DNA from 3 places in the Streptomyces sp. NPDC050287 genome. Region 2 is predicted to be linked to each of the others. Evidence: riboswitches for the same ligand, from Rfam matches in the RefSeq annotation. Region 2 holds a riboswitch; each other region holds the start of a gene.
What was found. Region 2 has a riboswitch for cyclic di-AMP ahead of ACIBK3_RS28685 (C40 family peptidase). Riboswitches for the same ligand answer to the same signal wherever they lie in the genome.

Region 1 (3,266 bases), on a different contig from region 2:
GCGAAACGCCAACTCCGATGACGCTCATATCGGACGAAAATGGTGCAGACCAGGTGAACCAGGCTGTCGGCTGGGCAGCCGCCTGAGACTTCGCCAGATCTGCGCGCGACACGGTGAGACTCTGAAAGGACCAGTGAGAACGGACAGCACTCCGCGGAGTAATTCTCAGTGATCTGTCGCAGACGACAGGTTGACGACAGATCGCTGAGAATTCGACAGATTCAGAGCGGCCCTGCACCTCGTCAGGCAGGTCGTACCACGCTGTGGATCGCTGACTCGCCGTCGTAGTAGATGGACTCCTCGCGGACGTACGCGCCCGGCTTCGGGGCGTGGATCATCATGCCGTTGCCGATGTACATGCCGACGTGGCTGATGTCGTCGTAGAAGAAGACCAGGTCACCGGGCTGGGCGGCGGAGAGGGAGACCGTGGTGCCGGCGTTGACCTGGTCGTAGGTGACGCGCGGGATGTCGACACCGGCGGCCTTCCAGGCGGCCTGGGTGAGACCGGAGCAGTCGTAGGAGTCGGGGCCGGTGGCGCCCCAGACGTACGGCTTGCCGATCTGCGCACGGGCGAAGGCGAGCGCCTTCTCGGCCTTGGTGGCGTAGGAAGGGTCGGGCGTGGCCGTGCCGGTGCCGGTGCCTGTGCCGGTCCCCGAGCCTGAGGAGCTGTTCTGCTGCTGCTCAGCCGCCGCCTCCTGCGCCTTCTGCTCCGCCGCCTGCTGCCGCGCCAGCTCCGCCGCCTTGCGCGCGGCCTCCTGCTGTTTCTTCTCCTCGATCGCCGCGAGCCGCGCCTTCTCCTGGGCGGTCAGCTGCGAGAGGAGATTCCGCGCGTCGGCGAGCTTCTTCTGGACGGTCGCCTTCGCCGTCTTCAGGTCGTCCTGCGACCGGGTGAGCGTCCGAAGGCTCTCCGTGGCCTCCTGGCGCTTCTTCATCGTCGCCGACTGCTCGGTGACGTAGTCGTCGACCGCGCCCTTCTGGCGGCTGGTCAGCCGGCTCATCAGCTGGGTCTGGTCGAAGTAGTCCTGCGGAGAGTCCGCGAGCAGGAACGTCGCCGTGTCGGGGGCGGAGGCGCCGGTGCGGTACTGGGCGGCGGCGAAGGAACCCAGTTCCTCCCTCGCCTCGTTGAGCTTCTGGGTGCGCTGGGCTACGTCGTTCAGGAGGGCGTCGACGCGGCCCCGCTGCGTCGTGGTCTTCTCCTTGGCCGCGTTGTAGTTGTCGGTCGCCGACTCCGCCTGGCGGTACAGGTCGTCGACCTTCTTCTCGACCTCTTCGAGGCTCGGCCGGTCGTCGGCCGGGGCTGCGGTGGCCGTCTGGGACAGCAGGGCGACGGAGGTGAGGGCCGCCGTGGCCAGGGCGGGGGTCCGGATGCCTGCGCGCGTACCTGCGGGAGGCGGCTTGCGGTGCGACGCCAAGGGAGGCGACTCCTTCCGATGCTCCGCCTACCGGGTTAGCTGTCGGGTTCGGGCGGGTGGTTCGGAAGGAATGCCCTACGGCCTCTCCCCGTACGGGAGTCGGCCGATTCACCCCAAGGTCGGTGGGTCCCCGGTTCCGGTCGCAGGGCGACGCTGTGGATTCGGCGGAGGCCGCGCGACCCGGCGACGTTCGCCGGTGGGGGTCGTACGGCCTGTGCGGCACGGTAGCCAACGCGTGTGGCGCCTGTGAAGGTTGATGTTCGATATGCCCGATACATTTTCGTGACCTCGGGGCAGGACGTCGCCCGGCGTGGCCAATCCGGACTGATCCGGACCGAGTTGTGCGTATTTTTGACGGAGTGATGCCATCTGCCCGCTTCGAGGGGCTGGGTTCCAGCCGACCGCGGCCCCGACACGGCGGCGGCCGGAGAGGTCGGTAGCTGCTCGCGGGAGAGGGCGCAGGCATTCGAATTTGACTCGATCGTGTAATGGCTCGGTTGCGGACCGTGACGGCGTACTCCTGGAGGCGAGGAAGACACCGGGCGGGCAGGTCTGGCAGATCCTCGGGTTCTGAAGACCCCGCTCTGGGAGCCCCGTATTTTCGCGGGAGAACTCGTATTTCCGGCGGAGTTCTCGGGGCGGCGGTGGGGTGTCAGTGGGGCGTTCTAGACTCGGAGAGCGATGAGCAGCCTCTTTGATGACAGCTTCCTGGCGAACCTCCAGGCCCCTCGTGGGCACGAGGAGGAACCCCCGCCGCCGCCCGAGGACGATCACGTACCGGAGCCCGTGCCGGACGATCTGTTCGGCGGGAAGTTCGACGTGCCGCCGGACCGGGACACCTACTACCGCGACGGCGCGCCGCGCCCGGCGGTGGACCCGGCAGCGCTGCTGGAGGGGCTGAACGAGAACCAGCGTGCCGCCGTCGTGCACCACGGCACCCCGCTGCTCATCGTGGCCGGCGCCGGCTCCGGCAAGACCCGCGTGCTCACGCACCGCATCGCCCACCTGCTGGGCGAGCGGAACGTGCACCCGGGCCAGATCCTGGCGATCACCTTCACCAACAAGGCCGCCGGCGAGATGAAGGAGCGCGTCGAGCAGCTCGTCGGCCCGCGCGCCCACGCGATGTGGGTCATGACGTTCCACAGCGCGTGCGTACGGATCCTGCGGCGGGAAAGCAAGAAGCTCGGCTTCACGTCCTCCTTCTCGATCTACGACGCCGCCGACTCCAAGCGTCTGATGGCCCTGGTCTGCCGCGACCTGGACCTCGACCCCAAGCGCTACCCCCCGAAGTCCTTCAGCGCCAAGATCAGCAACCTCAAGAACGAGCTGATCGACGAGGAGGACTTCGCCGCCCAGGCCACCGACGGCTTCGAGAAGACCCTCGCCCAGGCCTACGCGATGTACCAGTCGCGGCTGCGGGAGGCGAACGCCCTCGACTTCGACGACCTGATCATGACGACGGTCAACCTGCTCCGCGCCTTCCCCGACGTCGCCGAGCACTACCGCCGCCGCTTCAGGCACGTCCTGGTCGACGAGTACCAGGACACCAACCACGCCCAGTACGCCCTGGTCCGCGAGCTCGTCGGCACCGCCGAGCACCCCGTCGACGTACCGCCCGGCGAGCATGACCTGCAGCCCGCAGAACTGTGCGTGGTGGGCGACGCCGACCAGTCGATCTACGCCTTCCGTGGCGCCACCATCCGCAACATCCTCCAGTTCGAGGAGGACTACCCGGACGCGACGACCATCCTGCTGGAGCAGAACTACCGCTCCACACAGACGATCCTGTCCGCCGCCAACGCCGTCATCGAGCGCAACGAGTCCCGCCGCCCCAAGAACCTGTGGACCAACGCG
Region 2 (3,266 bases):
ACATTTTTTACAGACGCCGAAGGAGGGGTACCCATGACCCGACCGTCCGCCCGCCATGTCCTGCCCGAGTTCACCGAACGCACCAGCTCCGGGCACCGCACGATGGACCCGTACTCGAAGCTCCTGGAGGAGCGCATCGTCTTTCTGGGGACACCGATCGACGACATCTCGGCGAACGACGTGATGGCCCAGTTCATGTACCTCGAACACCAGGACCCGGACCGGGACATCTCGCTGTACATCAACTCCCCCGGCGGCTCGTTCACCGCGATGTCGGCGATCTACGACACGCTCCAGTACGTGGCGTGCGACGTGGAGACGATCTGCCTGGGCCAGGCCGGCTCGTCCGCCGCGGTACTGCTCGCGGCGGGCACGCCGGGCAAGCGGTCCGCGCTGCCGGGGGCGCGGATGGTGATCCACCAGCCCGCGATCCACGAGCCGGTCGAGGGACAGGCCAGCGATCTCGCCATCCAGGCCGAGGAGTTGACGCGGGTACGGACCCGGCTGGAGGAGATGCTCGTACGGCACACCGGGCGAACGGCGGAGCAGGTGCACACGGACATCGAGCGGGACAAGATCCTCACCGCCCAGGAGGCCGTGGAGTACGGCCTGGTGGACCGGCTGGTCCCGAACCGCAGGGCCTCGCTCTCCACACCCGGCGCGAGGTGAGCCGCCGATGCTGTCCGATCTGCCGCCGCTGCCCGCGCTGACCCGCGCCGAGGGCGAGCTGATCGACCGTTACCTCGACGTGGTCGACCTGCTCGGCCGGATCAACCCGGGCCGGCACGGGGACACGTACAGCGGGCTGCGCGCCGCCCAGGCACTCGTGAGCAAGGCGGTCGCGCTGCGGGACGCGCTGGAGCTGATGCACCGTCGGGGCGAGACCGAGCTGCACGCCGACACGCTGGCGCGTGCGCTGCGTGTGCTGGACGGGGAGCGCCGCACGGCCCGCGTCACGGTGCCGCCCGGCTCCGAGAATTGACGCACCGCCAGTCGGTCCGGACGCGTCGCGCTGTCGGCGGGGCGTCCGGACCGGGATCGAAACGGACCGAACGGCGTACCCCTGATCGGCGTAGACACGACTCCTTTTCTGAGCCCGGTCCGGTTGCGCAACGCGCGTAGCCGGGGGACGAAATGGGGCGTTCCGGTGCTGGTCCGGGCACCTTTGGGTGCCTCGACACCCCTTCGAACACAGGCGTGTCCACCCGAACGGGTGAGTGGTGAGTAACGCCACAAACCCTCGGTTCCGTTGGGATTTTCGGACATCCATGCGTCAAGATCCCTGACTGACGACAAGACCCCGCCACAGCGGCGGGGCGATCCGGGCGGACGCCGAGTCCTGCCGCCGCCCGGATGACCGGTCGACAGGAGTGGATCGGCAGGAGTGGAGGACCCAAGCACGACGGGTCGCGGGAACGGTCATCTCCTCACCGGAGGTACCGGACCGAGCGGCCCTTGGGGTGAAGCCGCGTCAGCGGCCGGGCAACTTCGCCAGCCCGAATCCGACAGGTCATCCTTCACAGGCGGCTGACGAAGGGTTGCGCATGACTGCGCTCAATCGTGTCCCGTCGCTCATGGTCCGGGCCGGTACGGCCTCGGCCTTCGCCATCGCCGCCGTCGGCGGCTCGATCGTGGTCCCGGGTGTCGCGTCCGACGCCGCGGCCGCGACACCGGCGACGAAGGCACTGCAGGTCGCGGCGTCCAAGAAGGGGGCTCCGTACAGGTACGGGGCCACCGGGCCGAAGAGGTTCGACTGCTCCGGACTGACGCTGTACTCGTTCAAGAAGGCGGGCAAGAAGCTGCCCCGCACGGCCGCCCAGCAGTACAACAAGACGCGCCACATCTCCGCCGGCAGCCGCAAGGCCGGAGACCTGGTGTTCTTCCACTCGGGCTCGTACGTGTACCACGTCGGTATCTACGCCGGGAAGGGCAAGATCTGGCACGCCCCGAGGACCGGGGACGTCGTACGGCTGCAGAAGATCTGGACGAGGAGCGTCTGGTACGGCCGGGTCAGGTGACCCGCCCGCGGGGGCAGCGGCGTTCCGGCAAGCCGTCGCCCCCCGCGGGGCACCCTGGCGCGTCACACGGGCCGAACTGGTTACTCGTTCACCCATGGCCGACCACCGTCCCTGCACCGCCCGTAACGAGACGCCCCTGGAGCGCGCCGACCGCAACTTCGGCGAGCTCCTCCAGGAGCTGCGTGTCACCCAGACCGGGGTCCAGATCCTCTTCGCCTTCCTGCTGACTCTGGCCTTCACCCCGCGCTTCCCGTCGCTCGACACGGTCCAGCGCACCATGTACGTCACCACCCTGCTGCTCTCGGTGCTCGCGGCGGCCCTGTTCACCGCACCCGCCGCCCTGCACCGCTCGCTCTTCCAGCAGGGCGCCAAACCCCGCATCGTCCAGGTCTCCTCACGGCTCGCGACCGTCGGCATGGGGGTCCTGGTCCTCGCGTTCACCGGTTCGGTGACCCTGGTCGTGGACGTGACGACCGACCGGACGGGCGGCATGGCCGCGGGCGCGGCCACCCTGCTCGTCTGCCTCGCCCTGTGGTGGCTGCTCCCCCGGCTGGTACGGCGGGCCGGCCGGGCCGAGAACGAACACCGGACGACGGTCAGGCCGCCCTCACCGGCTCGAGGAGGAGCACCGCACCGAGAGCTGTCGGCGCGCCGCCGGTGACGGCCGCCACGGACAGGGCGGCCCGCGGCCGGCGCAGCCACCGGCCGAGACGGTCGACCAGCAGGACCACGGCCGGGAACCAGACCAGGGCGAGGGCGGCCACGATCAGCGCCGGCAGCAGCGTCCTCAGCGGCGCGGGGCGCCCCGCGGACACGAACTGCGGCAGCGGGCTCAGGAAGGCGAGGGGCGCCTTCGGGTTGAGCGCGCTGGTCAAGAATCCCTTCCGCGGCGGGCGGACGGCGGACGCGGCCCCCGGCGGGCCGCGTGCCGGTACGGCGGCCAGGACCGCGCCGACCCCGGGCTCGGTCGCGCGCCGGGCCGACGACGCGGCTCCCGCCGCTGACGCGGCGCCCGCCGCTGACGCCTTCCGGGCCCTGCTGCGCGGCGCGTTCCTTCGGGCCCACCACGCATGAGTCCTACGGTTCCTGCTGTCCCGCCGCCGGTACCGGCTCGGCCTGGACGGTCCAGGGAAGTTCGATGGAGACCGTCTTGCCGCCCTCGCGGGTGGGGCGGACTCTGAGCTTGCCGCCGCACTCGGCGGCCAGCCAGCGGATGATCACCATGCCCCGGCCGTTGTCCTGCTGAAC
Region 3 (3,266 bases), on a different contig from region 2:
CCCAGGGCGGCGAGGAGATCGTCCTCGCCTCCGACGCCGAGGGCGCGGACGCCGCCCTCGACCGTCTCGCGAAGCTCGTTTCCGAGGGCCTCGAGGAACTTCCCGAGACCGTCTGAACGCAGCTGCCGTAACGCACGACAGAAGGGCTCGTCCGAATTATCGGGCGAGCCCTTCGCATTTCCCGGTGACGCACATTTCCCGATGGCGGGCAGCAGAAATAATCCCCCGCGAATTATCTTCTCTTTGTATACGGCGCCCGTGTTAATGCCGCAGACTCGGCATGTTTACGGGATGTTGCGAGTTCCTCACACGGTCCGGGCGATCCGGCTGCGCAGGAAACCGCAGCCGGTGCACGCCCGTCGAGCGCTCGGTGTGCAGCGCCGTGACCGCCCGCGCGCGTTCGCTGTCGCCGCGCGCCACCGCGTCCACGATCGCGCCGTGCTCCGCCCAGGACTCCACCGGGTTGGCCGGCGCGTCCACCGCGTACATCCAGGCGATCTTGTGGCGCAGCTGGGTCAGCATCGACGTCATCGCGGGGCTGCCGGAGGCCTGGGCGAGTGTCTCGTGGAACCAGCTGCCCAGCGAGCGCAGATCCTCGCTGTTGCCCCGCCTGGCCCGCTCCTGGCCCAGCCGGACCAGGCCGCGCAGCACCTTGAGATGGGCCTCGGTGCGCCGCTGGGCGGCCCGGGAGGCGCCGAGCGGCTCCAGCAGCATCCGCATCTCCAGGAGGTCGGTGCCCTCCTGTTCGGTGGGTTCCGCGACGCACGCGCCCGCGTGTCGCCGGGTCACCACGAAGCCCTCCGCCTCCAGCGTGCGCAGGGCCTCGCGGACGGGGACGCGCGAGACGCCGTAGCGGCGCGCGAGCAGTTCCTCGGTGAGCCGGCTGCCGCGCTCGTAGACACCCGCGACGATGTCGTCCCGGATCGCCGTGCATACCGAGTGCGCCGGAATACGCATGACCGACCTCCGCCTTAATCCCCGTGAAACGTCGACGATTGACGTGTGTTCAGTGACTCTATTGCAATGAGCCGGAATTTCCGATGGCGGGCCGGAATCCATGGATATTTTTTGGACAGGCGGGCTTCTGAAACGCCGAAAGCCCCGGCTCGGGGAGCCGGGGCCGCAGCTTGTCTCGCCGTCCGTCGTCAGACGTTCACGCCGTGCGAGCGGAGGTAGGAGACCGGGTCGATGTCCGAGCCGTACTCCGGGCTCGTGCGGGCCTCGAAGTGCAGGTGCGGGCCGGTGACGTTGCCGGTCGCCCCGGAGAGGCCGATCTGCCGGCCCGGGGTGACCGTCTGGCCCACGGAGACAGCGATGGACGACAGGTGGCCGTACTGGGTGTACGTGCCGTCGTTCATCCTGATCACGATCTGGTTGCCGTACGCCCCGCCCCAGCCGGCCTCGACCACGGTGCCGGAGCCGACCGCGTGGACGGACGTGCCGGTCGAGGCGTGGAAGTCGATGCCGGTGTGGCTGCCGGAGGACCACAGGGAACTGCTGGACTGGTAGCCGGTCGAGACGTACGAGCCGGAGATCGGGGCGACGTAGGCGTTGAGGCGCCTGCGCTCCTCCGCACGGGCGGCGCGCGCCTCGGCCTCGCGGGCCTTCTTCGCCTCGGCGACCGCCTTCTTGTGCGCGGCCTCCTCGGCCTTCTTCATCGCCTCGGCCTCGTCGGCGGCCTGCTTCTGGGCCGCGGCCTGGGCGTCGATCTCGTCGGCGATCGAGTCGCCGATGGTGATCACGGGGGTGAGACCGGTCTGTTCGGCCGCGGGCTCGGCGGCGAGGGCCGGGGCGGCCAGCGCGCCGAAGACGCCGGTGGTGGTGAGGGCCGCGACGCCGGCCGCGCGGGCGGTGCCGCGCTTCATCCGGCTGGGACGACGGTGCTTCCCGGTGGCGCAGGTGAACGCCATGTGGTGGCTGATCCTTTCCTTCCTTCTCGCCTACCGGGTTAGCTGACGGGTTCGGAGCAGGAAGGTCTCCTACGGACCCCCTCGCGGTGCGCGCGGGCGTCCGATTCACCCCAGGGACTTCTGGTGTGGGTCCCCGGCTCCCCTGGCTCGCGCCATGTGGGGACTCGGCGATGACTGTCCGGTGCCGCTGGTGCGGCGCGGTGCCTGACGGACAGCCCGGATGACGCTAAACGTGGCACGTTTCAATCCCCAAACCGATCACAGCTTTTGTAGCGCACACCACAGGGCAGACAGGCAACCTCTCCCTCAATTCGGACATCAGGGAGCCCTGGTGACTCACCGGTCACCAGGGCTCCCGCGCGCGCGTGCCGCTACTCGGCCGACACGACCGTGACTTGGCCGATGCCCAGGGCCTCGACGGGCTCCTTGATCTGCGCCGCGTCACCGACGAGGACGGTCACCAGACGGTCCACCGGGAAGGCGCTGACGACCGCCGCGGTTGCCTCCACGGTGCCCGTCGACGCGAGCTGCCGGTACAGCGTCGCCTGGAAGTCGTCGGGCAGGTGCTGCTCGACCTGGTCCGCCAGCGTGCCCGCGACGGCCGCCGCGGTCTCGTACTTCAGCGGCGCCACCCCCACGAGGTTCTGGACGGCGACATCGCGCTCGGCGTCGGTCAGGCCCTCCGCGGCGAGCGTGCGCAGCACCGTCCACAGGTCATCCAGGGCGGGACCGGTGTTCGGGGTGTCGACGGAGCCGCTGATGGCGAGCATCGCGGCGCCCGAGCCGTCGGGGGCCGAACGCAGGACCTGCCCGAACGCCCGTACGCCGTAGGTGTAGCCCTTCTCCTCGCGCAGGACGCGGTCCAGACGGGAGGTGAGGGTGCCGCCCAGGCAGTACGTGCCGAGGACCTGCGCGGGCCACACGCGCGCGTGCCGGTCGGGACCGATGCGGCCGATCAGCAGCTGCGTCTGGACGGCGCCGGGACGGTCCACGATGACGACCCGGCCGGTGTCGTCGGCGGTCACCGGAGGCACCGGGCGGGGCTGGGACGAGGAACCGGTCCAGGCGCCGAGGGTGTCGCCGAGCAGCACGTCCAGCTCGACACCGGTGAGGTCGCCCACGACCACGGCGGTGGCCGTGGCCGGACGGACATGCTTCTCGTAGAAGGCACGTACGGCCGCGGAGTCGATGCTCTCGACCGTCTCCTCGGTGCCCTGGCGCGGACGCGACATGCGTGAGGTCGCCGGGAACAGCTCCTTGGAGAGCTCCTTGGCGGCCCGCCGGGAGGGATTGGCCAGCTCGTGCGGGATCTCGTCGAGGCGGTTGCGGACGAGCCGCTCGACCTCGCTGTCCGCG

Region 1: linked by a shared signal. The riboswitch ahead of ACIBK3_RS06990 (NlpC/P60 family protein) and the one ahead of ACIBK3_RS28685 (C40 family peptidase) in region 2 are both predicted to bind cyclic di-AMP.
Region 3: linked by a shared signal. The riboswitch ahead of ACIBK3_RS40280 (M23 family metallopeptidase) and the one ahead of ACIBK3_RS28685 (C40 family peptidase) in region 2 are both predicted to bind cyclic di-AMP.

Annotation. Positions count from the first base shown of each region.
Region 1 covers NZ_JBITIY010000002.1:358,775-362,040, forward strand. Annotated here, with positions in the region: gene ACIBK3_RS06990 (NlpC/P60 family protein) at 243-1,412, opposite strand; cyclic di-AMP (ydaO/yuaA leader) riboswitch at 1,420-1,589, opposite strand; gene pcrA (DNA helicase PcrA) at 2,094-3,266, shown strand, end outside.
Region 2 covers NZ_JBITIY010000008.1:139,150-142,415, forward strand. Annotated here, with positions in the region: gene ACIBK3_RS28675 (ATP-dependent Clp protease proteolytic subunit) at 34-669, shown strand; gene ACIBK3_RS28680 (hypothetical protein) at 677-982, shown strand; cyclic di-AMP (ydaO/yuaA leader) riboswitch at 1,331-1,541, shown strand; gene ACIBK3_RS28685 (C40 family peptidase) at 1,545-2,018, shown strand; gene ACIBK3_RS28690 (DUF6328 family protein) at 2,113-2,679, shown strand; gene ACIBK3_RS28695 (hypothetical protein) at 2,615-2,893, opposite strand; gene ACIBK3_RS28700 (hypothetical protein) at 2,877-3,092, shown strand; gene ACIBK3_RS28705 (ATP-binding protein) at 3,096-3,266, opposite strand, start outside.
Region 3 covers NZ_JBITIY010000017.1:121,482-124,747, reverse strand. Annotated here, with positions in the region: gene ACIBK3_RS40290 (HPr family phosphocarrier protein) at 1-116, shown strand, start outside; gene ACIBK3_RS40285 (GntR family transcriptional regulator) at 262-957, opposite strand; gene ACIBK3_RS40280 (M23 family metallopeptidase) at 1,146-1,910, opposite strand; cyclic di-AMP (ydaO/yuaA leader) riboswitch at 1,924-2,090, opposite strand; gene ACIBK3_RS40275 (M16 family metallopeptidase) at 2,282-3,266, opposite strand, start outside.